4 regions of the Streptomyces sp. NPDC052236 genome follow, and region 2 is predicted to be linked to each of the others. Evidence: riboswitches for the same ligand, from Rfam matches in the RefSeq annotation. Region 2 holds a riboswitch; each other region holds the start of a gene.
What was found. Region 2 has a riboswitch for cyclic di-AMP ahead of ACIHCQ_RS42510 (M23 family metallopeptidase). Riboswitches for the same ligand answer to the same signal wherever they lie in the genome.

Region 1 (7,142 bases), on a different contig from region 2:
TTCGTGGAGGCCTTCACGGCCGTGATGGACGACGCCCACGGCGGTGGCGGGCTGATGTGGGACTTCGGCAAGACCCTGGTCAAGCAGGCGGTCGCCAACCGCTGATTATTGCCGCTGATTATTGCCTCTGAGGTAAGAAATTTGCCCTGGAGGAAACCTCCTGGCCCAATGGAGTCATGAGCACTCCACCCGGAGCGGCGGTCGGCGCCGCGCTCCCCGACGTCGCGCCACGGCTACGGGAGCTGCGCCGCCGCCGCGGACTCACCCTGGAAGCCGCGGCCCCGCGGGCGGGGCTGTCGCCCGCCCATCTGTCCCGGCTGGAGACGGGCCGCCGCCAGCCCTCGCTGCCGATGCTGCTCGCGCTCGCCAGGATTTACGGTACGACGGTCGGCGAGCTGCTCGGCGAGCTCGCGCCGGAGCGCGACCCGATCATCCGCGGCGGCGGCCGGGAGCCCGCCGCGGCCGACGGCTGGACCTACCACCGGGCCGGCGGCCCCGGCCGCGCCATGCAGGCTCTGCGGCTGGTGGTTCCGTACGGCACGCAGGGCGATCTCGTCCGCGTGCACCCCGGCGAGGAGTGGCTGTACGTCCTGACCGGGCCGCTGCGCCTGACCCTGGGGGAGACGGTGCATGACCTGGCCCCCGGCGACAGCGCGCACTTCGACTCGTACCCCGCACCGCATCGCGGCGGCCACGCGCGAGGGGACCGAGCTGCTGTTCGTCCACACGCTGCTGCGGAGCCCGGACCTTCACCCCCACGCATGACCCCCTCAACCACCAGAAAGGCCGTCATGTCCGAAATGAACGAGGAGCGGACCTTCCCCCGAGGGCTCGTCATCCGGCTCTTCGCCTATCTCGTGGCGGGCCATCTGTTCGCCGGGTTCCTCTACCTGCTGTTCACGCTGGGCGGCCAGAACCAGTAGGGCGAAGCCGCCACGCGCCGGGTCACGCCTCGTCGAGAAGCCGCTCCCGCAGCCGCTCGCGCGTCTCGGGGCCGATCTTCAGCCCCTCGGTGAGGTAGCGCTCCGTCGTCCCCCAGGTCTGCTCGATCGTCTCGAAGGCCGTCCTGAGGTACTCGGCGCGCGCGTCGAAGAGCGGGTTCAGCAGCTCCATCACCTCCGGGGACATCCCGGCCGGGGCATTGTCACTGCGGCGGACCCGGTAACGGCGGTGCGGGTCGTTGGACTTGAGATAGTCCGCCTCGATCGCGTCGCGCTCCACGCCGACGGCCAGCAGGGACACCGCGATCGAGATACCCGCCCGGTCCTTGCCCGCCGCGCAGTGCATCAGCGCCGGGACGCTGTCGTCCGCGAGCGCGTGCAGGACGCGGCTGTGCTCGGCGGTGCGCTCCTTGACGATCATCCGGTACGAGGCCGACATCCGCTCAGCGCCCTTGCCGTCAGCGAGTATCGACTTCAGCAGGTCGAGGTCACCCTCCCGGACCATCTTCCAGAACTCCGCGCCGTCGGCCGGATCGGTGAGCGGCAGATTCACATTGCGTACGCCGGGCAGCTCGATGTCCGGGCCTTCCAGCCTCTGGTCGGCGGCGTTGCGGAAGTCGAAGATCGTGTGCAGGCCCAGCTCGGAGAGGAACGCGGCGTCGCTCGCCGTGGCGTCAGCGAGATGACCGCTGCGGAACAGCCGCCCGTACCGCACGCGCCTGCCGTCCACGGTCGGCAGCCCGCCCACGTCCCGGAAGTTGCGTACTCCCGACAGCTCGGGCTCTGTCGACGGCGACGGGACCTGCGGCAGCTGCTGCGTCACGGTGTCTCCTGAGTGACTGCCGTCGGCGCTCTCGCCGACGATGGCGCGCCTTTGACGATACGACATGGCTTCATTGGGCAATCATCTTGGCCGTCGGTCACGAGGTCATTGCCCGGCAGGGCTCCTCATCGGAGCATGTGCGAACCTGTGGCTACTTGTGAACATCTGAGGGGTCTGCATGATTGAGCGCGTTGGCGACGGGCGTACGTGGGTGCTCTCCGGGGTGGCGAGCAGCTATGCGCTGCACCTCACCCAGGGAGACGAGCTGCTGCATCTCCACTGGGGGCCGCGGATCTCGGGCGCGGACGCCGAGGCGCTCGCGGCGCAAGGCCTGCCGCCCTACTGGCCCTTCGAGTCGCAGCTCGACGGGCATGAGGAGTATCCGGTCGAGGGCGGGCCGCGCTTCGCACGCCCCGCGCTGTCTGTTCGTAGTGACGCCGTTCGCGGCACGGAGTGGGCCTTCGACGGCGACGAGACGGACGGCGACGAGCTGCGCCTCCGCTTCACCGACCCCGTACACGGCCTCGGGCTCACCCTGCACCACCGGATGCGCGACGACGCCGACGTCATCGAGCGCTGGATCACCGTCGCCCACGAAGGCGAGGGCCCCGCCCTGGAACTGCTGCGCGCCGACGCCGCCGCCTGGACGCTGCCGCAGCGCGACAGCTGGCGCCTCAGTCAGCTGCACGGCCGGTGGGCCGCCGAGTCGCTGCTCGTACGGTCGGAGCTGACGTACGGCGAGAAGGTGATCGGCAGCCGCCGCGGCCACACCGGGCACCAGCACCTGCCCTGGGTCGCGCTGGACGCGGACGGGGCCACCGAGGAGCGGGGCGAGGTGTACGGCTGCGCCCTGGCCTGGTCCGGGTCCTGGCGGATCTGCGTACAGCAGCTCCCCGACGGCCTGGTGCAGATCACCGGCGGCGCGGGCTACGACGACTCCGGGCTGCTGCGGCTCGCGCCCGGCGAGTCGTACACCTCACCGGTCTTCGCCGGGCTGTGGAGCGAGGGAGGGTTCGGCGGGGCCAGCCGGGCGTGGCACGCCTGGCAGCTGGCCCATGTCGTCCCGGACGGGGCGACGACCGAGCGGCCCGTCCTCTACAACTCCTGGGAGGCCACCGGCTTCGACATCTCCGAGGATCAGCAGCGGGCGCTCGCCCGGCGGGCCGGGGACATGGGCGTCGAGCTGTTCGTGGTGGACGACGCGTGGTTCGGGCAGCGCACCAGCGACCGCGCCGGGCTCGGCGACTGGACCCCCAACCCCGAGCGTTTCCCGCACGGCCTCAAGCCGCTCGCCGACGACGTGCACGGGATGGGCATGCGGTTCGGGATCTGGGTCGAGCCGGAGATGGTCAACGCCGACAGCGACCTCTACCGGGCGCATCCCGACTGGGTGCAGCACCACCCGGGCCGGACGCGTACGGAGCTGCGCAATCAGCTCGTACTGAACCTGGCGCGCGAGGATGTACAGGACTATTTGTGGACCCAGTTGGACGAACTGCTCTCCAGTGCGCCCATCGACTACGTCAAATGGGACTTCAACCGCTGCTTCACGGACGCGGGCTGGCCCGGCGAGGAGTACCCGCAGAAGCTGTGGGTCGAGCATGTGCGCGCGCTGTACGCGCTGCTCGACCGGTTGCGGGCCGCGCATCCGTCCGTGGCCTTCGAGTCCTGCTCGGGCGGCGGCGGCCGGATCGACCTCGGCATCCTCTCCCGTACCGACCAGGTGTGGACCTCCGACAACACCGATCCGCTGGACCGGCTCGCCATCCAGCACGGCTTCACCCAGCTGCACCCGGCGCGGGTGATGGCCGCCTGGGTGACCGACAGCCCCAATGTCCAGCTCAACGGCCGGTCGACCTCCCTGCGTTTCCGTTTTGTGAGCGCGATGGCGGGAGTGCTCGGGGTCGGCGGCGACCTGACGGAGTGGAGCGAGGACGAGCTCGCCGAGGCGCGGGGCTGGGTCGAGCTGTACAAGACGATCAGGCCGGTGGTGCAGGGCGGTGAGCTGTACCGGCTGCGGGCGCCCGAGGGCGGGCTGAGCGCCGTGCAGTACGTACGTGGGGCGGAGACCGTCGTCCTCGCCTGGCTCCAGGCGCAGCACTATGGCGAGCTGCCGCCCAGGCTGCGGCTGCGCGGGATCGACCCGGCGGCGGCGTACGAGTGCCTGGACACCGGCGCCGTACACCGCGGGTCCGTGCTGATGCACCACGGTCTGCACACCGGGCTCAAGGGGGATCTGGACGCTGCCGTGATCCGCCTGCGACGACTCTGAACCGATGGGTCTCGCCCGACGACTCGACCGGATAAGGAATGTGCTGTCCGAATTAGCCGCTTCGGCATAACGTGCCCCATCTGCACGGGAGATGGGGCACGGCCCGTGAGCAGCGTCTCATTCGTGACGGTGTGTGGCCGCGAGGCGGAGTCAACTTCCTTTGTGCGCCCGGAAAGCGGAAAGCGTTGCTCCACGGAGGGTGACTGGAATTCCTGGGCGAATTCACAGAAATGGTTGATCGCCAAACGGAACGGCTTGTTCCGATCCGGGCGGCTCGCTTACGGTCACGACCAATCCGGACGGACCGCCTAATCCTGCCACCGCCCGGAATTCCACCCACCAGACGTGTGGCAGGAGCGGGGGACCCAGGTAGAACGCCGTCCCGGATTTCCGGACCGGCTAGGGGTGAAGTCGCGCATTCGCGCGGCCGGGCAGCTCCAGCCCGAACCCGACAGCTCACCTCGTAGGCGCCGGAGAGGACTTTGTCATGCCCGCGAAGGGTAAGCACCGCCGTCCCAAGGCCAACCCGATCACGCGCGGATTCGTCGTCGCCGGTACGGGCGGCGCCGCCATCGCGCTGCCGCTGCTGGGCGCCACCGGCGCGCACGCGGCAGGAAACACCGCGCCCGCCGCTGCCTCCACCGCCCCGACCGCGGTGTCCTCAGCCGCAGGGTCCGCCACCGCGGCCCCGGTGACGGCGAAGAAGGCCGCCCCCGCCATGTACACCGTGGTCGGCGGCGACTATCTGTCCAAGATCGCCGCAGACCACCGCGTCCAGGGCGGCTGGCAGAAGCTGTACGCCGACAACCGCCAGGTCGTCGGCGACGACCCCGCGCTGATCCACCCCGGCCTCAAGCTCACCCTCGGCGCGAAGTCGAAGGCGGCGGCCCCCGCACCGGCGAAGGCTCCGGCACCCGCGAAGGCTCCCGCGACGCAGTCCTCGGCGAAGGCATCGCCCGCCTCGCCCGAGCCTGCGCCGCGGGCGTCCACGGCGTCCAACGAGTCCGGTGACTCCGCGGACACCGCCGCGCAGTCCAGCGGCTCCGGCTTCACCGCCCCCGTGTCCGCCGGCGTCACCACGCCCTACCGCGCCTCCGGCGCCATGTGGTCCAGCGGCTACCACACCGGCGTCGACTTCTCCGCCTCCTCCGGCACCAGCGTCAAGGCCGTCGGCCCGGGCACCGTCGTCTCCGCGGGCTGGAGCGGCTCGTACGGCAACGAGGTCGTCATCAAGCACAGCGACGGCAACTACTCGCAGTACGCCCACCTCTCCTCCCTCTCCGTCTCCTCGGGCGAGAGCGTGCGGGTCGGTCAGCAGATAGGGCTCTCCGGTTCCACCGGCAACTCCTCGGGCCCGCACCTGCACTTCGAGATCCGGACCGGACCGTCCTACGGCTCGGACGTGGACCCGCTGGCCTACCTGCGCCAGCACGGCGTCTCGATCTGACGCGCCGACACGTTTTTATTCCCCTCGCGCCGCTTTCCGCGGTGCGAGGGGCGGTGGTAAATATCACGCTTCGTCAATCCCTCCGTACGGTCGCGTAGGTCACATCCGCAGGGGAATGATGAGTTCTCGTGGCAGACGATTCGAGAACAGAAGACAGCAGTGGTGTGTTCGGGTCGTACAGGTCGTACGCGGCAATCGGTGACAGCTTCACCGAGGGCGTCGGAGACCTCGGCCCCGACGGGACCTATGTCGGCTGGGCGGACAGGTTCGCGGTCCTGCTCGACGACCGTATGCCGGAGCACAGTTTCAGGTATGCCAATCTCGCGATACGCGGCCGCCTCCTCGACCAGATCGTCGCGGAGCAGGTCCCGCGCGCGAAGGAACTCGCCGCCGATCTGGTGACGTTCTGCGCCGGCGGCAACGACATCATCCGGCCCGGCTCCGACCCCGACGATGTGGCCGAGCGGTTCGAGCGGGCCGTCGCCGACCTCACGGGCGCGGTCGGCACCGTCATGGTGACCACCGGCATCGATACGCGCGAGCTGCCGGTCCTGCGCAGGCTGCGCGGCAAGATCGCCACGTACAACGCGCATGTATGGGCCATCGCCCACCGGTACAACTGCCCCGTACTCGACCTCTGGTCGCTCAAGTCCGTCCAGGACAGGCGGGCCTGGGGCCCCGACCGGCTGCATCTGTCACCCGAGGGCCACACCCGCGTCGCGCTGCGCGCCGCCCAGGTCCTCGGTCTGGAGGTGCCTGCCGACCCCGACCAGCCCTGGCCGCCCCCGCCGCCGCGCGGCCCGCTGGAGGTGCGGCGCGACGACATCCAGTGGGCGCGTGAGCACCTGGTGCCGTGGATCGGGCGGAGGCTGCGGGGCGAGAGCTCCGGGGACCATGTCGCGGCCAAGCGCCCGGATCTGCTGCCGCTGTGACAGCGGTGGCCTGGCTGTAGTGGGCGCGTCAGTGCCGTCAGCGCCGTCAGCGCGTCAGGCCTGAGGGGGCCGGAGCCCCTCGGGGCCGATCAGCGCCGTAGCGCCCGAGCCCGTGCAGGCATGGGCGCCCGCCATCGCGCCCATCCGTGCGCTCTCCTCCAGGTCCCGGCCCGCCAGCCGCCCGTACAGAAACCCGCAGACGTACGCGTCACCCGCGCCGTTGGAGTCCACCACCGGCCCAGGTGGCGCGGTCGCCGGGATCGGGCGCGGCGTGGATCCGCCGTCGCGGGTCATGAGGTACGAGCCGCCCGCGCCCGCCGTGGCGATCACCGCCTCGGCCCGCCCGTCGCGCAGGATCTCCCGCATCACGGACGCGATGCGCTCGCCCGCGCCCGCCGCGCTGAGGAAGACCAGGTCCGAGCGGAGCGCGAACTCGCGGTGGTGGTCGGCCAGTCCGTCCCAGTCGTGCAGATCGGTGGAGACCGGGACGCCGAGCTTCTCGATGTCGTCGTAGAGGTGCCGCGCGAAGTTCACGATCGAGAGATGGACATGACGGGCGTGCCGCAGATGGGGAAGGTAGAAGTCGCGCGGCATCACCGACTCCTCCGGCTCGCGGGCGTCGTAGAAGGACATCCGGCGGCCCGAGGGGTCCACGAGGTTGACCGCGCGCCGCGTCCCGGCGGGCGAGATCAGCGGCTGGAAGTCCACCCCGCCCATGGCGAGCCGC
Region 2 (7,142 bases):
CGGGATCGTCGACGGTGTCGTCGTGGCCGGTTTCACCGCGACCGGCTTCGCCTTCACCGAGAACATCCTCTATCTCGGCAACGCCTTCGGTGAGGACCAGCAGATAGGCACCTCGGGGCTCGCCTCGGTGACCGCCGCGACCTTCTTCGTACGGATCGTGATGTCGCCGTTCGCGCACCCGCTCTTCACCGTACTGACGGGCATCGGCTTCGGGATCGCCGCGCTCTCCGCGCGTCGCGCGCGAATACGCCGCGTCGCGCTGCCGCTGCTGGGCCTCGCCCTCGCGATGGGCATGCACGCCCTGTGGAACAGCTCGGCGTCGCTGTTCGGCCCGTGGGGCTTCTACGCCGTGTACGGGGCGTTCATGGTCCCGGCGTTCGGGCTGCTGACCTGGCTGTCGATCTGGACCCGGCAGCGCGAGCTGCGCACGATATCCGCCGAGCTGCCCGCGTACGCCGCGGCCGGCTGGCTCGCCCACACCGAACCGCGCGCGCTCTCCTCGATGCGGGCGCGCACGGTGGCACGCGACTTCGCCCGGCGCACACACGGACGGGCCGCGGCGCACACCGTGTCGGAGTACGAGGCGTACGCGACGTCCCTGGCGTTTCTGCGCCGAAGGGCCCACCGCGGCGCGGCGGGCCCTGACTTCGTGGAGCGCGAGCAGGAGCTGCTGCACCATCTGTGGCAGCGCAAGCACGTGGCCGGTCCCGCGCTGACGTACGCGGCACGGGCGACGGGCCGGGTGCGGACACCGCCGCCGTACCGGGACTACAGCGGGCCCAACCCGTACCGGCACTAGGGACGAGGGACCGACTCAGATCGTCAGGCCCTTGCCCCGCAGCCAGGCCATCGGGTCGATGGGCGAGCCGCCCGCCGTGAACACCTCAAGGTGCAAATGCGCGCCGGTGACATTGCCGGTCGCGCCGACGCGGCCGATCGTCTGGCCCGTCGCCACCTTCTGCCCAACGCTGACCGACATGGACGACTGGTGGGCGTACCAGACCTCCGTACCGTCCTCCAGCTCCAGGATCGTGCGGTAGCCGTACGATCCGGACCAGCCCGCCTCCTTGACCGTGCCGCTGTGCACCGCCTTGACCGGCGTGCCCGTGGGCGCGGCGAAGTCCAGGCCGGTGTGGTAGCCCGACGACCACAGGGAGCCGGCCTGGCCGTACGTGGACGTGATCGTGTACGAGGAGGTGGGGAGCGCGTAGCTCGTGGCGAGCTTGGCGAGCCGGTCGGCCTCCGCCTTGGCCGCGCGCGCGTCGGCCGCCTTCCGGTCGGCCTCGGCCTGCGCCTCCGCCGTGGTCAGCTGCTTCGTCGCCTCCGCGGCTGCCTTCTCCGCGGCGAGCCTCTCGGCGTCCGCCCTGGCCTCGGCGTCCGCCACGGCCTGCTGCTGTTCGACCTGCTGGAGGATCCGGGCGCGCAGTGCCTCGCCCGCGCCGGCCGCGCTCTGCGTGGCGTTCCCGGCTCCCTCCCCGGTGAAGCTCGCCGGCGTGACCGCCGTGACGTCCCCCGTGTCGGAGGAGTCGTCCGCGTCGTCGGAGCCGTCGGACAGCCAGGCGCCCACGCCCGGCAGGGACTCGGCGTCGGGCAGGCTGTCCACTACCGAGTCGGGAAGCGATATGGAGACCGCCGGCTTCTCCTGCGCGGTGGCGATGCCGCCCGCGCCGACCGCCGCGATCACGCCGACGCCGAGCACCGTGGAGCTACGGGCGAGTCCGCCGCGCTGCTTCATGACACGGTGCCGGCCACGTACCGGAAGGACGGAGTCCTTGGTGGGGTTCCATTCCTCCCAGCCCCGCTCCGCCCCCTCGTTACCGAAGAATTCAGATGGAGAAGGTGCTACGGGGGCAGGGGTATTGGACGCCACGGAGGCGTACTCCTTTCCTTCCTTCTCGCCTACCGGGTTAGCTGACGGGTTCGGAGCAGGAAGGTCTCCTACGGGTGCCTCCGCCGCGAAAAGAGCGGCAAAGGATGCCCGATTCACCCCAATTGGTGGTTCCCCGGTTTCCTTGCGAAATTCGGCGCACGCGCACGGTGCCGTCTCTGGCGACGACTGGGACGACCGCGCTGCGTTATCGAACGTTAATAGACACCAGGGCCGGATACCAAGCGGTTCTGGGTATTCATTAAGAACGCCGGCCGGGACTTACCAGGACACAAGCTGCCTGAATGGGGCGACTTGATCGTCCATCAGGCCGCGTCACACCACCCCGCCAGCTTGACGGTATGTCACATGCTATGCGGAGGGATGTCATTCGACTACGCAGGGTGCCGACCGTCCCCGGGGCGGCGGACCGCCAGCAGCGCCAGGTCGTCGCTCAAGCCGCCGCCTGTATGCAGTCGTACGTCCGCGGTCAGCGCGTCCAGCAGCTCCTCCGGCCCCGGGAAGACCCGGCCGCGGAGCCGCTCGCGGGGATCGTAGAAGACACCGTGCGCGTCGCGCGCCTCCGACAGCCCGTCCGTGTAGAGGAGCAGCGTGCCCCCGGCGGGGAGCGGATGCTCGTCGGCCCGGTCCGGCCCGCTGCCCAGCTCGCCCATCCCCAGCGGCAGCGCGTGCTCGCTCGGCTCCAGGACCTCCAGACCGCCGTCGGCGTACAGCATCAGCGGCTCCGGATGGCCCCGGTTCACCACCCGTACCCCGCCCCGCCCGCGCGGGATCTCGGCGAGTACAGCCGTGGTGAACCCCTCGACGACGTCCAGCCCGTCGCGCCGCGTCCCCTCCCGCGCGAGCGCGCGCTCCAGGCGCTGGGCGACGGCCTCGATCGAGCCCTCGTGCTCGGCGGCCTCGCGGAAGGCGCCGATGACGACGGCCACGGCCTCGACCGCGTCGAGCCCCTTGCCCCGGACGTCGCCCACGACCAGGCGTACGCCGTACGGAGTGTCCTGTACGGCGTAGAGGTCGCCGCCGATGGACGCGCCCGCCTGCGCCGCCTCGTACCGCGCCGCGACGCGCAGCCCGCCGATGCGTTCGGCGGGGGTGGGCAGCACGGCGCGCTGCGCTGTCTCGGCGATGACCCGGGCCGAGGCCAGCCGCTCGCCACCACGCCGTACGACCCGGTTGATGAGCAGCGCGAGCCCGGAGACGGTGATCAAGGTGAACATCTCGGTGTACGCCGTGACCTCCGACACGGTCTCGTTGTAGAGGCGCAGGCTGACCATGGCCACGGTGGCGACGAGGCCGGTCAGCAGCGTGGTGAGCCAGGAGAAGAAGGGCGCGGCAATCAGCGGGGCAGCAGCGAAGAGCGGCACCGCCGTGAATCGGGGTGGCGTCGCGAGGTCGAAGGCGAGCCCGCCGGTGATCATGAGTGTGGGCAGCGCACGGATGAAGCGGCGAGCGCCGACAACCCCGGTACCGATGCCGTGCCGCCTTGGGTGCCCCACCTCTGATCTCCTGACCGGTCCGCCCTTGTCAGGTCTCAGGCTGGCCGCAGCCGCGCCGGGCAGCCAATCGCCGTCGGCCAACCGGGCGCACGCCATACGCGCATAGGACATGCGCGCATACGACAGTGGCCCGGCACTCTTTCGAGTGCCGGGCCACTGTCTTCTAGTAGCGGGGGCAGGATTTGAACCTACGACCTCTGGGTTATGAGCCCAGCGAGCTACCGAGCTGCTCCACCCCGCGCCGCTGAACACAACTCTACGCCATCCGGAGCACGGTCGACGCCACCCCGGCGGGAGGGCTCGCTGCCACGCCCGCGGGAGGCTCACTGCGGTGCCAGCCTCGCGGCTCGCATCCGCAGATACCGCGTCTCGGGATTGGAGAGCGTGCGCTGCGCGGCCCGCTGATACGCGGCCCGCGCACCCTCGGCGTCGCCCGCCTTCTCCAGCAGGTGCGCGCGTACGGCGTCGAGCCGGTGGTGTCCCGCCAGCCGGTCCTCCAGCTTGGCGACTTCCGCGAGCCCCGCCACCGGGCCGTGCACCATGGCGACGGCCACGGCCCGGCCCAGTTCGGCCATGGGCTCGGGAGTACGGCGTACGAGAAAGTCGTACAGCCCAAGAATCTGCGGCCAGTCGGTGTCCTCGGCGCGCGCCGCCTCGTCGTGCAGCGCCGCGATCGCCGCCTGCAGCTGGTAGGGACCGGCGGGCCCCTCGGCGAGGGCCTCTTCCACCAGGGCGCAGCCCTCCGCGATCAGCGCCCGGTCCCAGCGCCCGCGGTCCTGCTCGTCGAGCGGGACGATTTCGCCGTACGGTCCGGTGCGGGCCGCGCTGCGGGCCTCGGTGAGCAGCATCAGCGCCAGCAGCCCGGTGACCGCGCCTTCCCTGGGCAGCAGCCTGCGTACGGACCGGGTCAGCCGGATCGCTTCGCGCGCGAGGTCCGCGCGGTGGAGATCGCTGCCGGAGGTCGCCGTATAGCCCTCGTTGAAGATCAGGTAGAGCACCTGGAGCACGACGGCCAGCCGCTGATCGCGGTCCTCGGCCCCCGGCTGCCGGAACGGCGCCCCCTTGACCTTCGCCTTCGCCCTGCTGATGCGCTGCGCCATCGTCGCCTCGGGCACCAGATGCGCGCGGGCGACCTCGGCCGTCGTCAGACCGCCGACGGCCCGCAGGGTGAGCGCGACCTGCGCGGCCGGCGTGAGCTCGGGGTGGCAGCACAGGAAGAGCAGGGTGAGGGTGTCGTCGTCGGACGGCGCGCGGCTCTCGCCGGGCGGCGGCGCGGTGAAGGCGTCGCGCGGGGTGAGCTGGGCGGCCGTCTCCTCGCGCCTGCGCCGCGCCTCCTCGCTGCGCAGCTGGTCGGTGAGGCGGCGCGCGGCCACCTTGATCAGCCAGCCGCGCGGATTGTCGGGGAGGCCCTCGCGCGGCCACTGCTGCGCGGCGGCGAGCAGCGCCTCCTGTACGGAGTCCTCGGCCAGGTCGAAGTGCCCGTACCGGCGCACCAGCACGCCGAGGACCTGCGGCGCGTGCAGGCGCAGCAGGTCCTCGATGTCGGTCGTACGTCTCAACACACACCGTCTCCGGAACCGTCCTGGATGGGCCGGATGACCACCGGGAAGACGGGCGCGCCCGCGGGGGCCGGGCACTGCGCGACGCGCGCGGCGATCTCGGTGACCCGCTCCAGGCTCTCGCATTCCAGAACCCAGTACCCGGCGAGTACCTCCTTGGTCTCACCGTAGGGGCCGTCCGTGATCACCGGGCGGCCGTCCGGGCCCGCAGTGACGAAGCGGGTCTGCGCGGGTTCGGTCAGTCCCTGCGCGTCGACGAGCTCACCGGACTCGGCGAGGTCGTTGTTGATGCCTTCCATGAAGGAGAACATCGCCTGGAGCTCCTTCTCGCTCCAGGCAGGGCTGTGCTCGGAGGGCTTGCCGGTCATCGCGTCGTAGTCGGCCTGCGTGCCCCGCACCATCACCAGATACTTCATGACTTCGCTCCTTCGGATGAATCACCTGAGTCGCTGCCCTTGTGGGCAACTTTCACAGGGGACGTCGTGGCCGACGACGGGTTCTCGACATCCTCTCGGCACTTCTTTTGGAATTTTCTCGGAACCACGTGCAACGCACGCTCGGCGCCAAAGCATCTGAGGTGGGCAGGCTTTGCTCTCGGAGAGACAGGAACGCGGCAGACATGGGATTTCGGATGAGCGCCGGGGCGGCCCTGGCCGCGGCAGTGGTCGTACTGACGAGCGGTACGGCGCACGCCGCCCCGGGGTGGGAGGCACCGACGCTGCCCGTCACGGGGAATGGCGCGCTGCTCGGGGTCACGCGGGTGGACAGCCACATCAGCTGGGCCTACGGCATAGGGGTGACCCGGGAGGGCCGCGCGGAGCGTCACTCGCCGCTGCTGCTCTCGTACGACGACCGGAAGAGCGCGGCGGGCTGGCGGGAGGTGCCGGTGCCCGCGTTCGGCGAAACCTCCAACCGCATCTCCTCGGTCAGCGCCCTGTCCGCGCGCGACGCGTGGATGGTGAGCGACTGGGAGCAGACGCGCGGCGGCATCCTCACGCAGCACTGGGACGGTACGGCGTGGCGGCAGGTCACCGCCCCGATGCCGGCCGGGAAGTTCACGGACGGCGGCCTGCTGGACGTGTCCACGCGGGCGAGCGACGACGCGTGGGCGGTGGGCTGGGCGACGTTCATCGACAGTGAGCGGCCCAACCCGGACAAGCCGGGCGGCACGATCTACGAGACGCACGCCGAGGCCCTCGTGGAGCACTGGGACGGTACGTCCTGGCAGGTCATGCCCATGCCGCGCGCCGCTGACAACTGGCTCACGTCGGTGACGGCGATCGCGGCGGACGATGTGTGGGCCTCGGGCTACAGCGACGAGGACACGCCCGTCGCGTACCACTACGACGGGACGGCGTGGTCGCAGGTCCCGGTGCCGTACAGCGGAATCAACGGCGAGCTCATCGACCTGGAGGTGCGTGGTCCCAACGACATCTGGGCGGCGGGCCGGGTGCTGCTGGACGAGGAGGACCGGGGCCATGCTCTGGTCGCGCACTGGAACGGCCGCGTGTGGCGGCAGGTTCCGGTGCCCAGCGGCACGGGCAGGGTGAGGGACCTGACGCTGACGCCCGCCGGCGTGGTCATCGTCGGGCAGGAGCTGGACGGTACGTCCTACGCCATGAGGCGCGACGGCGCGCGCTGGACGAGGCTCGCCGTGCCGGACGGGGGTACGAGCAGCCGTTATCTGGCCTCGGCGGCCTGGACCTGGCAGGGACTGACCATCGCGGGCACGGACTTCGACGCCGAGGGCCTGCCGAAGCCCGTACTGCTCACGGACTGAACTCACGGACTGAACTCGCGGACAGGGCGCGCTGCATGAGCCGCGTGTCTATCCAGCGGCCGTGCTTGTAGCCGACGCCGGTCAGCAGTCCGGCGTCGGCGAAGCCGAAGCGGCGGTGCAGCGCGGCGGAACCGGTGGAGCCGGCCGAGCCGGTGTCCGTGATGACCGCGATCATCTGGTGCAGACCGGCCCGGGTGCTCTCGGCCAGCAGCGCGCCGAGCAGCGCTGCACCCAGGCCCCGGCCGGTGCGGTCGGGGGCGACGTAGATCGTGTCCTCCACGGTGTGGCGGTACGCCGGTCTGTCCCGCCAGGGTCCGGCGTACGCGTACCCCGCCACCTCACCGGACAACTCGGCCACCAGGAATGGCAGGCCGCGGCCGGTGAGGTGGTCGAGCCGCTGGTGCCACGCGGCGACGGTC
Region 3 (7,142 bases), on a different contig from region 2:
CAAGACCGAAGGAGAGGACGGCGCCGACGGCGGGGTCGATGGCGGCGCGTATGACGGTGTCGACGCCGCGTGGGGCCATGGCCTGGACGACGGGTTGCAGCTCGGCGGGCTTGCCGAAGGCGTCGGTCAATTCGGCGTAGGCCTGTCGCAGTTGCGCTTCGTTGGAGAGGTCGAGCCGTACGCCGCCGAGGTCGGCGCGGTGGCGGAGGTGCGGGGCGGTGGTCTTGAGGGCGACGGGGTAGCCGAGGCGGACGGCGGCTGCGACGGCGGCGTCGGGGCCGGGCGCGGGGAGGGCGGGGCGGACGGGGATGCCGTACCGGCCGAGCAGCTCGCCGGTGGCGTCGGGGGCGAGGGTGATGCCACGGGGGTCGGTGTCCGCGCCGAGGAGCTGCTCGATCTGGGCGGCGGCGCCGGCCTCGTCGATGTTCTCGTACTGCGGGACCTTGCCGGGGTCGGCGGCCTGGCGGCGCCACTGGGCGTACTTCACGGCTTCGGAGAGGGCGCGGACGGCACGCTCGGCGGCGGGGTAGGCGGGGATACGGGAGGTGTACGGGGTGAGGGCGGGCGCGGGCGCGGGGTAACGGTCGGCGGAGCCCCCGCCTGACCGGCGCCAATCGGGGGTGGGCCTGCCGCGGTCTGCTGCGGGGCCGGGACCATGGCCTGGGCTGCGGCCGTGGCCGTGGCCCTGGCTGTGGCCGTGGCCGGGCGCTGCCGCGCGGGGAGCGGCCGGGCCGGGGCCGGTAGCTCCCGGATCGGACGCCGCTGTCGGGCCGGGGGGTGAGGCCTGGAGCCTTGGGGCCGGTGCCCCGCCGGGGGCCGCCGCAGATGCCGGGACCTCGCCCTGGCCCGTAGAGCCCGCAGCGGACGCAGCTGCTGAGGCCGTGCCCGGGCCTGAAGTCCGGGGACCCCGGTCCGGCTCCGCACCCGCCGCTCCGTCGGATGCCGGGCCCGGGCCCGTAGAGCCCGCAGCGGACACCGCTGCTGAGGCCGTGCCCGGGGTCGCCCCCGGGGCCGTGCCCGGGGCCGAGGCAGCGCCCAGGCCCGGCTCCGCAGGCGCCGTCATCGCGGGCGTCGCCCCCGGTGGACTGCCCTCGCTCGCCTCGCGGCCCGGGCCCGAATGGTCCGGAGCCTGGCCCGCACCCGCACCCGAAGGCGCCACCCCTGCGGACGCCGACGAGGCCGAGGACACCGTGTGAGACGCCTCCCCCAGTGCCTCCGCCAAGCCGCCCATCTCCACATGCACCACCGCCACCGGTTTGGCCGGAGCCGTCCTCGCCGCCTCCCGCAGCGCCGTCGCCAGGACCTCGCCGTCGCCCGATTCCGTGACGCCGTTCTCCCCGACCCACGGAATCGCTGTCACCACCACCGCGTCGCACCCGTCGTCCACCAGCGCCTCGGCGACCGCGGCGCGGAAGTCCGCCGGCGTGGCCATCGTCGTGAGGTCGCGCGGCGGCAGGGGCCGCAGCCCCTCCGTGAGGCACGCGTCGTACGTCAGCAGCCCGAGCGACTCCGAGTTGCCGACGATCGCGACCCGCGGCCCCGCCGGCAGCGGCTGCCCGGCGAGCAGCAGGCCCGCGTCGACGAGTTCGGTGACGGTGTCGACGCGGATCACGCCCGCCTGGCGCAGCAGCGCGCCTACCGTCGCGTCCGGGAGCCGGGTCACCGGCACCGCGTGGCCGGGCGGGGCGCTGCCGCTGTGGCGGGCGCCCTTGACGACGACGACCGGCTTCACCGCAGCCGTACGCCGGACGAGCCGGGTGAATTTACGGGGATTGCCGATCGATTCGAGGTACAGCAGCACCACATCGGTGTCCGGGTCCTCGTACCAGTACTGGAGAAAGTCGTTCCCGGACACGTCCGCGCGGTTGCCGGACGAGATGAAGGAGGACAGGCCCGCGCCGCGCCGGTGCAGGCCGGCGAGCAGGGCGATGCCGATCGCGCCGGACTGCGTGAACAGCCCGATGCGGCCGGGCGCCGGGGCCTCGGGCGCCAGCGAGGCGTTGAGGCGGACGGCCCCGGACGTGCTGATGACGCCGAACGAGTTCGGGCCGATGACCCGCATCCCGTACGAACGGGCCTGCCGCACCAGTTCGCGCTGGCGCTCCCGCCCCGCCGCGCCGCTCTCGGCGTACCCCGCGGTGACGACGATCAGGCCCTGGACGCCATGGGCGCCGCAGTCGGCGACCGCCTCCGGCACCCGCTCGGCAGGCACGGCGATGACGGCGAGGTCGACGGCCTCGCCGATGTCGCCGACGCTGCGGAAGCCGGGGACGCCGTCCACCTCGTACGGCCCCGCCGGGAAGGCGCGGTTCACGGCGTACGTACGGCCCGTGAACCCGGCGCGCAGCAGGTTGCGCAGGACGGTGCGGCCGACGCCGCCGGGCGCGCGCCCGGTGCCGACGACGGCGACCGACCCCGGCGCGAGCAGCCGCTGCACGGAGCGTGCCTCGGCGCGCTGCTCACGGCCGCGCTGGACGGCGAGGGACTCCTCGGTCGGTTCGAGATCGAGGGTCAGATGGACCGAGCCGTCCTCGAAGGAGCGCCGCTGGGTGTACCCGGCGTCCCTGAACACCTTGATCATTTTGGTGTTGGCAGGCAGCACCTCCGCGGCGAAGCGCCGGATGCCCCGCTCGCGCGCGACCGCGGCGATGTGTTCCAGCAGCGCGGAGGCGACACCGCGGCCCTGATGGGCGTCCTGGACGAGGAAGGCGACCTCGGCCTCGTCGGCAGGCGCGCTCGCGGGCATGCCGTCCGCGTTGATCCGGTCGTAGCGGACGGTGGCGATGAACTCGCCGCCCACCGTGACCGCGAGGCCCACCCGGTCCACGTAGTCGTGGTGCGTGAAGCGGTGCACGTCCTTGTCGGAGAGCCGGGGGTAGGGCGCGAAGAAGCGGTAGTACTTCGACTCCGCGGAGACCTGCTCATAGAAGCTGACCAGGCGTTCCGCGTCATCGGGGGTGATGGGCCTGATGCGAGCGGTGCCACCGTCACGCAGCACCACATCCGCTTCCCAGTGGTCCGGGTATGCGTGCTCCGACGAGGTCTGCATGCTGGAAAGCCTACGACTCGCCCCAGAGGAGCCCTGAGCAGCCGGGAGCAGCACCGGAGCAGCACCGGAACAGCCCGGGACGGAGAGCCCGGAACAGGCCGGGCACAGGGTCGCATAGGGTCGGTACGCAAGTCTGTGCGCACCGGGCGCGCAGAGGGCCAGCGTCGGCGCGTCGCACCGCATGGCAGACTGGTCTAGACAACTGCCGAGGACCTGAAGGGCAACACCATGGCTGAGCGCCGCGTCAACGTCGGCTGGGCCGAGGGCCTCCACGCCCGCCCCGCTTCCATCTTCGTCCGCGCCGCCACGGCCGCCGGCGTCCCCATGACAATCGCCAAGACCGACGGCAAGCCGGTCAACGCCGCCTCCATGCTGGCCGTGCTCGGCCTGGGCGCGCAGGGCGGCGAGGAGATCGTCCTGGCTTCCGATGCGGAAGGCGCCGACATGGCCCTGGACCGTCTGGCCAAGCTGGTCGCCGAGGGGCTCGACGAGCTTCCCGAAACCGTCTGAGACTGCTCAGAGCCGAAGAGGGGAATTAGTCCTTCTTCCCACGACAAAGCCGCGGTGTCCCGCGGTGTCCCGAATTCGGGACACCGCGGTTTAATTCTTTGGGCTTTCTTGTATACAGCGCGACTGTTAATTACGGACGCTCGCCGTGTTTACGGCATGTTGCGAAGTCCTCACCCGTTCGAGGCCGCGCAGCCGGTGCGCGGCAGCGGCCCGCTCGCTGTGCAGCGCCGTCAGCGACCGCGCCCGCTCCACGTCGCCGCGTGCCACCGCGTCCACGATCGCGCCGTGCTCGGCCCAGGACTCGACCGGCTTGGCGGGCTGCTCGATGGCGTACATCCAGGCGATCTTGTGGCGCAGCTGGGTGAGCAGCGCGATGAGCCCGGGGGATCCCGACGCCTGGGCGAGCGTCTCGTGGAACCAGCTGCCCAGTGAGCGCAGGTCCTCGCCCTGGCCGCGGCGGGCCCGTTCCTGACCCAGTCTGACCAGGCCACGCAGGACTTTGAGATGCGCTTCGGTACGCCGCTGGGCGGCGCGCGCCGCTCCCATCGGCTCCAGCAGCATCCGGATCTCCAGCAGGTCGGCGGCCTCCTGCTCGCTGGGCTCGGCGACGCACGCGCCGGCGTGGCGGCGGGTGATGACGAAGCCCTCCGACTCCAGGGTGCGCAGCGCCTCACGCACCGGGACCCGGGAGACGCCGTAGCGGCGCGCCAGCTGCTCTTCGGTGAGCCGGCTGCCGCGGACGAATACACCGGAGACGATGTCGTCGCGGATCGCCGTGCATACCGAGTGCGCGGGAATGCGCATGACCGAACCTCCGCTTTAATCCGCGCGAAACGCAGCCGATTGACGCCTGTTGGGTGACTCTATTGCAATGGACACGATTTTCCGATGACAACCAGGAATCCATGGATAGCTTTTGGCCAGAGCCCCGCCGGCGCCGCGTCCCCGGGGCGGCAAACGCCGAAGGCCCCGGCGGCGTGCCGGGACCTTCGGGGCAGTACGGAGTAAGAGCTCAGAGAGGTACGGAGCTCAGGGAGGTACGGAGCTCAGACGCTGACGCCGTGCGCGCGCAGGTACGCGACCGGGTTGATGTCGGAGCCGTACTCGGCGGTGGTGCGGGCCTCGAAGTGGAGATGCGGCCCGCTGGAGTTGCCGGTCGAGCCGGAGAGGCCTATCTGCTGCCCCGGCATGACCCGCTGGCCGACCGAGACGCCGATGGACGAGAGGTGGCCGTACTGGGTGTACGAGCCGTCGTTCATCTTGATCACGATGTTGTTGCCGTACGCGCCGCCCCACCCGGCCTCGACGACCGTGCCGGAGCCGACGGCCACGACCGATGTGCCGGAAGCGGCGTGGAAGTCGACGCCGGAGTGGCTGCCGGAGGACCACTGCGAGCCGCCGGTCTGGTAGCCGGTGGAGACGTACGAACCGGCGACGGGCAGCTGGAAGGCGTTCAGCCGCTCACGCTCGGCGGCGCGGGCGGCGCGCTCCTTGTCTTCGCGCTCCTCGCGGATCTCCTGCGCACGGGCCTCGGCCCTGCGCTTCGCCTCGGCCTCGGCCTTCGCCTGGGCCTTCGCCTTGGCGACTGCCTCTTCGGCCTCCTGCTCCTGGGCCGCGGCCTGGTCGGCGAGGGTGTCGGCCAGGGAGTCGGCGGCCGCCAACTGGGTCAGGCCGGTGTTCGCGACGCCGGAGGCGCCGGTGTCGGCGGCGAGCGCCGGAGAAGCGAGGGTTCCGATCACGCCGGTGGTGGCGAAGGCCGCGGCGCCTGCCATGCTCGCGCGCCTGCGCGTCAGGCGGCTCGCGGCACGGTGCTTCCCGGGGGCACGGGTGAACGCCATGAAGTGGCTGGTCCTTTCCTTCCTTCTCGCCTACCGGGTTAGCTGACGGGTTCGGAGCAGGAAGGTCTCCTACGAGCCCCTCCGCACTGGTGCGAAGGCGCCCGATTCACCCCAGGGACACGATGTGGGTCCCCGGCTCCCCAGGCTCGCGCCTGACGGGGACTCGGCGATGGCTGTTCGATGCCGCGGGCTGCGGCGGGATACTGGCGAACAGCCGGACTGACGCTAGGCGGATCAACTTTCAATCACCAAGCAGAGAGTCGATTTTGTAGCGCATGCCACAGGACAGACGGGCAACCTCCCCAAGAAAAGGGACATAAGGAGAACCCCGGTGGCTGGTGCGCCACCGGGGTTCTCCTTGCCTGCTTCGCACGCTCGTTGCCTGCTTCGCACGCTCGTTGCCTGCTTCGCGCTCTTTGCCGGCTCGGCTCAATCAGCCTGTGACAACAGTCACTTCACCGATTCCGAGCGCCCTGACCGGCTCCTCGATCTTCGCGGCGTCGCCGACGAGGACCGTGACCAGCCGGTCCACCGGGAAGCCGCTGACGGCGGCGGCCGTCGCCTCCACGGTGCCGGTCTCCGCCAGCCGTACGTACAACTGCGCCTGGTAGTCGTCCGGAAGATACTGCTCGACCTGGTCGGCCAGCGTGCCCGCGACGGACGCCGCGGTCTCGTACTTCAGCGGGGCCACGCCCACCAGGTTCTGTACGGCGACATCGCGCTCGGCGTCGGTCAGCCCCTCGGCCGCCAGCGTGCGCAGCACCTTCCAGAGGTCGTCCAGCGCCGGGCCGGTGTTCGGGGTGTCCACCGAGCCGCTGATGGCGAGCATCGAGGCGCCCGACCCGTCCGGTGCCGAGCGCAGCACCTGGCCGAAGGCCCGTACGCCGTAGGTGTAGCCCTTCTCCTCACGCAGCACCCGGTCGAGCCGGGAGGTCAGGGTGCCCCCCAGGCAGTACGCGCCGAGGACCTGGGCGGGCCAGACGCGGTCGTGCCGGTCCGGGCCGATGCGGCCGATCAGCAGCTGCGTCTGGACGGCGCCGGGGCGGTCCACGATCACCACCCGGCCGGTGTCGTCCGCGGTGATCGGCGGTACGGGGCGGGGCTCGGCACTGTCGCCGGTCCAGGTGCCGAGGGTCTCGGCGAGCACGGCGTCCACATCGACACCGGTGAGGTCGCCGACGATCACCGCGGTGGCGGTGGCGGGCCGGACATGCGCCTCGTAGAAGGCACGTACGCCTCCGGCGTCGATCCGGGCCACGGTCTCCTCGGTGCCCTGGCGGGGGCGCGACATGCGCAGCGAGGCCGGGAAGAGCTGCTTGGAGAGCTCCTTGGCGGCGCGGCGGGCCGGATTGGCCGTCTCGTGCGGGATCTCGTCCAGCCGGTTGCGTACGAGCCGCTCGATCTCGCTGTCGGCGAAGGCGGGGGCGCGCAGCGCCTCGGCGAGCAGGCCCAGCGCCTTGGGCAGCCGGGAGACCGGGACCTCCAGGGAGACACGGACACCGGGATGGTCGGCGTGCGCGTCCAGGGTGGCGCCGCAGCGCTCCAGCTCGGCGGCGAACTCCTCCGCGCTGTGCTTGTCGGTGCCCTCCGACAGGGCGCGCGCCATGATCGTGGCGACGCCGTCGAGGCCCTTCGGCTCGGCCTCCAGCGGCGCGGCGAGGGAGATCTCGACGGCCACCACCTGCTGGCCGGGGCGGTGGCAGCGCAGCACGGTCAGGCCGTTGTGCAGCGTGCCGCGGTCGGGT
Region 4 (7,142 bases), on a different contig from region 2:
CCGGACACGGTACGGGACCACGACCGGGGACGTACGAGCGACAGGGCACCGGCCCCGTGCCGTGCTGCTTGGACTAGCCGGCAGACCGACTGTGCTGATTAGTTCGCAGAGCGCTGTGCTGACTTAGTTCGCAGAGCGCTGTGCTGACTTAGTTCGCAGAGCGCTGTGCTGACTTAGTTCGCAGAGCGAAACCGCGGGAAGGCCGAACGGCCCGCGTACACCGCCGCGTCGTCGAGGATCTCCTCGATGCGCAGCAGCTGGTTGTACTTGGCGACGCGCTCGGAGCGGGCCGGGGCGCCGGTCTTGATCTGGCCGCAGTTGGTGGCGACGGCCAGGTCGGCGATGGTGACGTCCTCGGTCTCGCCGGAGCGGTGGGACATCATGCACTTGAAGCCGTTGCGCTGGGCGAGCTCCACGGCGTCCAGGGTCTCGGTCAGCGAACCGATCTGGTTGACCTTGACGAGGAGCGCGTTCGCGGACCCCTCCTCAATGCCGCGGGCCAGGCGCTCCGGGTTGGTGACGAAGAGGTCGTCGCCGACGATCTGGACCTTGGCGCCCAGCTTGTCGGTGAGGACCTTCCAGCCGGCCCAGTCGTCCTCGAACAGCGGGTCCTCGATGGAGCAGAGCGGGTACGAGGCGACGAGCTCCTCGTAGTACTCGGTCATCTCGGCGGCCGAGCGGGACTTGCCCTCGAACTCGTACGAGCCGTCCTTGTAGAACTCCGAGGCGGCGACGTCGAGCGCGAGCGCGATGTCCTTGCCCGGGGTGTAACCGGCCTGCTTGATGGCCTCAAGGATGAGGTCGAGAGCCGCGCGGTTCGAGTCGAGGTTCGGCGCGAAGCCGCCCTCGTCGCCGAGGCCGGTGGACAGGCCCTTGGCCTTCAGGACGGACTTGAGGGTGTGGTAGACCTCGGCACCCCAGCGCAGGGCCTCGGAGAAGGACTCCGCACCGATCGGCGCGATCATGAACTCCTGAATGTCCACGTTGGAGTCGGCGTGCGAGCCGCCGTTCAGGATGTTCATCATCGGAACGGGCAGCAGGTGCGCGTTCGGTCCGCCCAAGTAGCGGAAGAGCGGCAGGTCCGAGGCCTCGGAGGCGGCGTGCGCCACGGCGAGGGAGACACCGAGGATCGCGTTGGCGCCGAGCGAGGACTTGTCCGGGGTGGCGTCGAGGTCGAACATCGCCTGGTCGATCAGGCGCTGCTCGGTGGCGTCGTAGCCGACGAGCTCCGGGCCGATCTGCTCGATGACGGCGAGGACGGCCTTCTCGACACCCTTGCCCTGGTAGCGGTTGGGGTCACCGTCGCGGAGCTCAAGGGCTTCGAACGCACCGGTGGAGGCGCCGGACGGGACAGCAGCACGACCCGTGCTGCCGTCGTCGAGGCCAACCTCGACCTCGACCGTGGGGTTGCCTCGGGAGTCCAGGATTTCCCGGGCTACGACGACGTCGATGGACGGCACGAGCATCTCCTTCTGGTGATGTGACGCTTAAAGCGCAGTATCTGTATCTGCGCTTCTGCCTTGCGGCACGAGCCTAACCGGCTGGGGGGCTCCGGCCCGACGACGCCCGCCCGCTGGGACAAAAATGCGTCTGACTGCCGCCTGCACAGAGAACCCCGGCCCGGCGCGCACGGGGAAAGTCGCGCCGGACCGGGGTGGTTCGGTGCCCGGGAAGGCTCAGCCGAGGTGGAGCTGCTGGCCCGGGAAGATCACGTCGGCGTCGCTGACGATGTCCTTGTTGAGGTCGAACAGCTTCGCCCAGCCGCCCTTGACCTTCTCGGCCTCAGCGATCTTGGAGAGGGTGTCGCCCGACTTGACCTTGTACTCGCCGTCGCCCTTCTCGAAGGACTTCGGCGCGGCCGGGGCCTCGGCGCGCTCGGAGCGCGTGGTGGGCGCCTCGGCGCGCTGCTGCTTGGGCTGCGTCTGCTGCTTGGGCTGTGCCTGCTGCTTGGGCTGTGCCTGCTGCTTGGGCTGCGCCTGCTGCGTGGTGCCCGAGTCGGCGGAGCCGCCGTTGTACGAGGCGTTGGACAGGCCCACGCCGCAGTTCGGCCAGGCACCCTTGCCCTGGCCGGCCAGGACCTTCTCGGCGATGGCTATCTGCTGGGACTTCGACGCCTTGTCGGCGGTGGAGGCGTACTGGGTGCCGCCGTACCCGGCCCAGGTGGACGACGAGAACTGAAGGCCGCCGTAGTAGCCGTTGCCCGTGTTGATCGACCAGTTGCCGCCGGACTCGCACTGGGCGACCTTGTCCCACTCGGCACCTGTCGCGGCGGATGCTGAGGTGGCGCCCAGCAGCGGGGCGGCGACGGCGACACCGGTGATCCCGGCGAATGTGACGATACGGGTGGCTTTGCTCGGGCGGCGGTGCTTGCCCTTGCTGGAAAACAGCATGGAGATTCTCCTCACCGACGCCTACGAGGTGAGCTGTCGGGTTCGGGCCAAGTGAGTGCCCGTCCACGCGACTGGCGCGCGATTTCACCCCTAGCCGTTCCACGTCCGTTGCGTACTGCTCTCAACGGCCGGGCCCGGCGCTTACCTTGGTTCCCCCGCTCCTGCCTTCGGCGCTCTACGCGACGACTACTCCCCCCGACCGCCGGCAGGATTCGGCGTGACGGCCAGTGGTGCCCACGGTGGTGAGCGGTTCAGACGGTAATCACACCTCTCCCCGATGTTCAAAGCTGAACATCGGGGAGAAAACGCCCAACTTGACACTCCGGTGGTTCCTCTTTCCGCAGGTGGAGCGCGGAACGGCCGGATTTGGGCTGCGAGATGTGCCGATTGAGGTAAAGAGACCCTTGTCTCACTTGCGCAGACTTGGACAAAGGCCCCCGAATCGCCGCTACTTCAGGTCTAGATCCAGGCTCTGGCCAGGGCGGATGAGGTCGGGATCGTCACCGAGAGTCTCGCGGTTCGCCTCGAAGACCGCGGTCCAGCCGCCGGGGAGCTCCTGGGCGTCGGCGATGGCCCACAGACTGTCGCCGGGGCGGACGGTGTACACGCCGGGCGAGACGTCGGCGGAGCGGGTCTCCGCGGGCTTGGTCGCGTCGGCGACGCCCTCGCGTGCCGCGGCGTCACCTCGCGAGGAGTGACGGCCCACTTCGCGGTCTCCGTCTGTATTGCCCGGCTCGGTCGTCTGCTCCGGGGTTCCGCGGTGCTTGCCGGTCTCGGCGTCGCCTGTCGGGGTACCGGACTCCTGCGTCGTGGCCGCGGGCGCGTCCGGAGTCGTCTTCCCGGTCGGCTCCACAGGTGCCACCGGCTCGGCCGGGTCCGCGGGCGTGGCCGCTTCCTCGGGAGCGGTCGGCAGCAGCGACGACAAGGGGGCGGGCGCGGGCGCGGCACCGGGGTCGACGCCCGCCGCCGTGCCGCCGGTCGTCAGCCCCGCGATGGCGGCGCAGTCCGCCCACGCCGAGGGCCCCTTCGCGGCGAGGACCTTCTCGGCTATCGCGATCTGCTCGGAGCGGCTCGCGAGGTCGGCGCTGCGCGCGTACTCCGTACCGCCGTACTGCTGCCAGGTCTGCAGCGTCATCTGCAGCCCGCCGTAGTTGCCGTTGCCGAGGTCGGCACTCCACATGCCGCCGGTCTCGCACGCCGCGACGCGGTCCCAGGTGGCGGATTCGGCGGCGGACGCCGATCCGGCGCCGAGGAGCGGGATGGCGATGGCCGATCCCGTCACCCCCGCCGCGACGACGATTGCCGGAGCCTGACGGGGTCGCCGGTGACGGCCGTTCGGGGAGCGCATGCGGTTGCCTTTCGCGTGACTGCTGAGACGCCGGTGAACGTATCCGTAATCGAACGTGGGTCACAAGTCGATGCAGGGGAGATCACGTGAAAGTCACAACATTGACTGATCGTCAGCTCTATGGGGCGGTGAACTCAACGGGCAGAGTGCGCAAACCACGCATGATAAGTCCCCCACGCCACCGCAAATCGTCCGGATCACCCGCAAGTCGCAAGTCGGGCATCCTGCGGAGCAGTGTGGCGAGCGCCGTCTGCCCCTCCAACCGGGCGAGCGGCGCGCCGAGGCAGTAGTGGATGCCGTGCCCGTACCCGAGGTGCTGGTTGTCGCGCCGGGAGAGGTCGAGAGTGTCCGGGTCGGTGAACCGGTCAGGGTCGCGGTCGGCGGCGGCGAGTACGACGAGTACGGGATCGCCCGTCGCGATGTCCTGCCCGCCGAGGCGGACGGGCTCGGTGGCGTACCGCCAGGTCGCGAGCTCCACGGGCCCGTCGTAGCGCAGCAGTTCCTCCACGCCGGTGGCGAGCAGTCCCCTTTCGCCTGCGGCGAGGGAGCGCTGGAGCCGCTCCCGCTGCTCCGGATGACGAAGCAGGGCATACACCCCATTGCCGATCAAGTTGACGGTCGTTTCAAAGCCGGCGAAGAGAAGGATGAAGGCCATCGCGGCGGCCTCGTTCTCGGTGAGGTGCTCGCCGTGGTCGCTGGTCCTGATCAGCTCCGAGATCAGGTCGTCGCCCGGGTCCTCGCGCTTGCGGTGGATCAGCTCGGCAAGGTACCCCCGCATCTTCTTCACGGAACGGCCGACGCCGCCGCGCGGACCGCCGCCATGCCGGATCATCATGCCCGCCCAGTCGCGGAAGTCGTCCTGGTCCTCGCGCGGGACGCCGAGCAGCTCACAGATGGCATAAATGGGGAGCGGGAAAGCGAACTCATGGATGAGGTCCGCCTCCCCTTTGTCCGCGAAGCCGTCGATAAGACTGTCTGTCAGCTCCTGTACGCGCGGGGCGAATTCGGCGACCCGGCGCGGAGTGAACGCCTTCGACACCAGCCGCCGCAGCCGGGTGTGGTCGGGCGGATCGATATTGAGCAGATGAGTCATCAGCTCAGCCTTGCGTTCCCCCGGGATCCCGGTCTTCCCCTTGGCGTGCGTGGACCCGGCGTGGTGCGCCGGATTCTTCGACAGCCGCGGGTCGGCGAGGGCCTGCTTGGCGTCGGCGTACCGGGTCACCAGCCACGCCTCGACGCCGCTGGGCAGCGGCGTGCGGTGTACGGGTTCGTGCTCGCGCAGCCAGGCGTACGCGGGATAGGGGTCGGTGGCGAACTCCCAGGTGAACAGCTCCGGCCGAGCGCTCACGCCTGGCCCTCGGCCTTTTCGGCGGCGCGGATGGCGTCCCGGTAGGCGCGTCCGGCGGCCCGCAGCGCGGCCTCGGGGTCGGTGCCCGATGCCTCCGCGGCGACCGCGAGGGCGAGCAGCTCGTATCCGATGCCCTCGCCCGTCGGCAGCTCCACGTCCATGCCCGCGGTACGGACCCGGCCCGCGAGCTTCGCGGCGAGCGCGAGACCCGGCTGGCCCAGCGGCACGCCGTCCGTCACCGAGTCGCGCTGCTTCTCGATCGCCTTCTCCCGGAGCCAGTGCTCCTTCACATCCTCCGGCGTCTCGGCGCTCTCGTCGCCGAAGACGTGCGGGTGGCGGCGGATCAGCTTCTCGACAATCGTCGCGGCGACGTCGTCCACGGAGAAGGGCTCTTCCTCGTCCTCCTGCGCGATCCGCGCGTGGAAGATCACCTGGAGGAGTACGTCCCCGAGCTCTTCGCGCAGCTCGTCGCGGTCACCGTCCTCGATGGCCTCGACCAGCTCGTACGCCTCCTCGATGCCGTACTTGGCGAGGCCCTTGTGCGTCTGCCGCGAGGACCACGGGCACTCGCGCCGGATGCGGTCCATGACCTGTACGAGGTCGAGCAGACGCGCGCCCGGCAGGTCGTACGACCCGGGGAGCAGCTCCAGATCGGGCATCCGCACCCGCCCGGACCCGGCGAGCCGCGCGAGCCCGTCGGTCAGGTCCGTCTCGCCCTCCCCGGAGGAGACGATCACGACGGTACGGCCGTCGGCGCAGGCGTCGAGGAGCTCCTGCGCGGTGGGCGCGGCGAGCTCGACGGTGACGCCGGCGTCACGCAGATACGGCAGCTGCGGGTGATCCCCCACGCCGCACAGCACGCGGTCGGCGGCGTGCAGCGTCTGCCACGCGGGCCAGGACAGCAGCCCGGGCGCGACGCGGTGGCTGGCGGTCAGCAGAACGATTCGCCCGGCGTCAGCTTCGGCCTCGGCGTCGGCTTCGGGGGCTTCGCGTGGTGCGTCTGGGGTCACCCGTCGAACTTACCTCGCGTTACGCGCCCGCCCCGACGGGCTCCGGGGTCTTCGTCACCTGCGTGATCCACGGGGCCCGGTAGTCGACGGGACCGAGCTTCTTGGGGTCCCAGTCGCCGAAGCGCGGATTGACGTCGATGTGGAGCGCCTCTGCGGCGGCGATGAAGGCACTGTTCACCTTCTGCTGGCCATCGGGAGCGTCGGTCGCGCCGAGGGCGGCGGCGACCTTGTTGACCAGGAGCTCCCGGCGTACGAAATCGTCGATCCGGCCCGGAGCGACCCCCTGCTGGATATACATGGCGGCGAGCTGCTCCTTGCCCTGCGACTGCTCGGCCAGGCCACGGGCGTCCTGGAGCTCCTTGCGGCTGACCGTGACACCGGCGTCGTCGGCGGCGCGCTGGACGACACGGTCGACGATGAGGTCGTAGAGCTTGGCGCGGCTGAGCTGCCCGCTGTCCTTGATGAGCTCGGCGGACTGGACGGCGCGGACGTCCTTCACCATCGCCTGAACGGTGGACACCTCGATCCGCTCCCCACCGACGACGGCGGCGGCGCCGGGGTGGGCGTCGCTGCCGCAGGCAGAGAGGAGGGGCGCGCCGAGGAGGAGCGCGGCGGAGAGGGCGAGCGCGGTGCGACGGCGGCGGTGCAAGGGAGCCTCCCGGCGTGATTGTGCTTCGGGGCACAAGACCTTGATGGTAGGCAGTCGGCGTGATCAAGGCCACTACTTCGCGGCCACTGATTCGTTCCGGGCAGCGGGCCTACCCGTTCTGTCCCCGATCCTCCACAGCGGAGGGCTGGGCCGACAGCCGCAGCTCACCGTTCGGCATGAAGTCAATCGTCACGGCGTCGAGAGACGTACCGACCGGCGGAAAGTCCGCAGGACCCGGATGCCGGTCGTCGTCCGTCAGCAGAACGAAGTCGATGAACCCGGGGATGGTCCGTTCCGCGGCGGTCACTGCCACCTCCACCCCGAAGCGGCCTCTGTGCCCGGTGACAACGCAGCGGACCACCTGAAACTGTTCGAGCCCGCTGCGCCGCCAGGGATC

Region 1: linked by a shared signal. The riboswitch ahead of ACIHCQ_RS41975 (peptidoglycan DD-metalloendopeptidase family protein) and the one ahead of ACIHCQ_RS42510 (M23 family metallopeptidase) in region 2 are both predicted to bind cyclic di-AMP.
Region 3: linked by a shared signal. The riboswitch ahead of ACIHCQ_RS13255 (M23 family metallopeptidase) and the one ahead of ACIHCQ_RS42510 (M23 family metallopeptidase) in region 2 are both predicted to bind cyclic di-AMP.
Region 4: linked by a shared signal. The riboswitch ahead of ACIHCQ_RS20060 (transglycosylase family protein) and the one ahead of ACIHCQ_RS42510 (M23 family metallopeptidase) in region 2 are both predicted to bind cyclic di-AMP.

What each region holds. Positions count from the first base shown of each region.
Region 1 covers NZ_JBIUBL010000046.1:33,299-40,440, reverse strand. Annotated here, with positions in the region: gene ACIHCQ_RS42000 (aspartate aminotransferase family protein) at 1-105, shown strand, start outside; partial or broken gene ACIHCQ_RS41995 (helix-turn-helix domain-containing protein) at 177-765, shown strand; gene ACIHCQ_RS41990 (DUF6126 family protein) at 762-923, shown strand; gene ACIHCQ_RS41985 (tyrosine-protein phosphatase) at 946-1,764, opposite strand; gene ACIHCQ_RS41980 (alpha-galactosidase) at 1,943-4,036, shown strand; cyclic di-AMP (ydaO/yuaA leader) riboswitch at 4,348-4,519, shown strand; gene ACIHCQ_RS41975 (peptidoglycan DD-metalloendopeptidase family protein) at 4,524-5,483, shown strand; gene ACIHCQ_RS41970 (SGNH/GDSL hydrolase family protein) at 5,612-6,415, shown strand; gene ACIHCQ_RS41965 (carbohydrate kinase family protein) at 6,470-7,142, opposite strand, start outside.
Region 2 covers NZ_JBIUBL010000049.1:25,478-32,619, forward strand. Annotated here, with positions in the region: gene ACIHCQ_RS42505 (PrsW family intramembrane metalloprotease) at 1-799, shown strand, start outside; gene ACIHCQ_RS42510 (M23 family metallopeptidase) at 815-1,870, opposite strand; cyclic di-AMP (ydaO/yuaA leader) riboswitch at 1,882-2,037, opposite strand; gene ACIHCQ_RS42515 (PP2C family protein-serine/threonine phosphatase) at 2,263-3,384, opposite strand; tRNA gene ACIHCQ_RS42520 (tRNA-Met) at 3,552-3,625, opposite strand; gene ACIHCQ_RS42525 (RNA polymerase sigma factor) at 3,708-4,943, opposite strand; gene ACIHCQ_RS42530 (YciI family protein) at 4,940-5,359, opposite strand; gene ACIHCQ_RS42535 (hypothetical protein) at 5,575-6,723, shown strand; gene ACIHCQ_RS42540 (GNAT family N-acetyltransferase) at 6,713-7,142, opposite strand, start outside.
Region 3 covers NZ_JBIUBL010000006.1:218,415-225,556, forward strand. Annotated here, with positions in the region: gene ACIHCQ_RS13240 (GNAT family N-acetyltransferase) at 1-3,049, opposite strand, end outside; gene ACIHCQ_RS13245 (HPr family phosphocarrier protein) at 3,278-3,559, shown strand; gene ACIHCQ_RS13250 (GntR family transcriptional regulator) at 3,686-4,363, opposite strand; gene ACIHCQ_RS13255 (M23 family metallopeptidase) at 4,606-5,397, opposite strand; cyclic di-AMP (ydaO/yuaA leader) riboswitch at 5,410-5,576, opposite strand; gene ACIHCQ_RS13260 (M16 family metallopeptidase) at 5,831-7,142, opposite strand, start outside.
Region 4 covers NZ_JBIUBL010000011.1:138,239-145,380, reverse strand. Annotated here, with positions in the region: gene eno (phosphopyruvate hydratase) at 174-1,460, opposite strand; gene ACIHCQ_RS20060 (transglycosylase family protein) at 1,677-2,390, opposite strand; cyclic di-AMP (ydaO/yuaA leader) riboswitch at 2,394-2,573, opposite strand; gene ACIHCQ_RS20055 (transglycosylase family protein) at 2,839-3,738, opposite strand; gene ACIHCQ_RS20050 (cytochrome P450) at 3,857-5,086, opposite strand; gene ACIHCQ_RS20045 (nucleoside triphosphate pyrophosphohydrolase) at 5,083-6,096, opposite strand; gene ACIHCQ_RS20040 (SurA N-terminal domain-containing protein) at 6,116-6,745, opposite strand; gene ACIHCQ_RS20035 (hypothetical protein) at 6,855-7,142, opposite strand, start outside.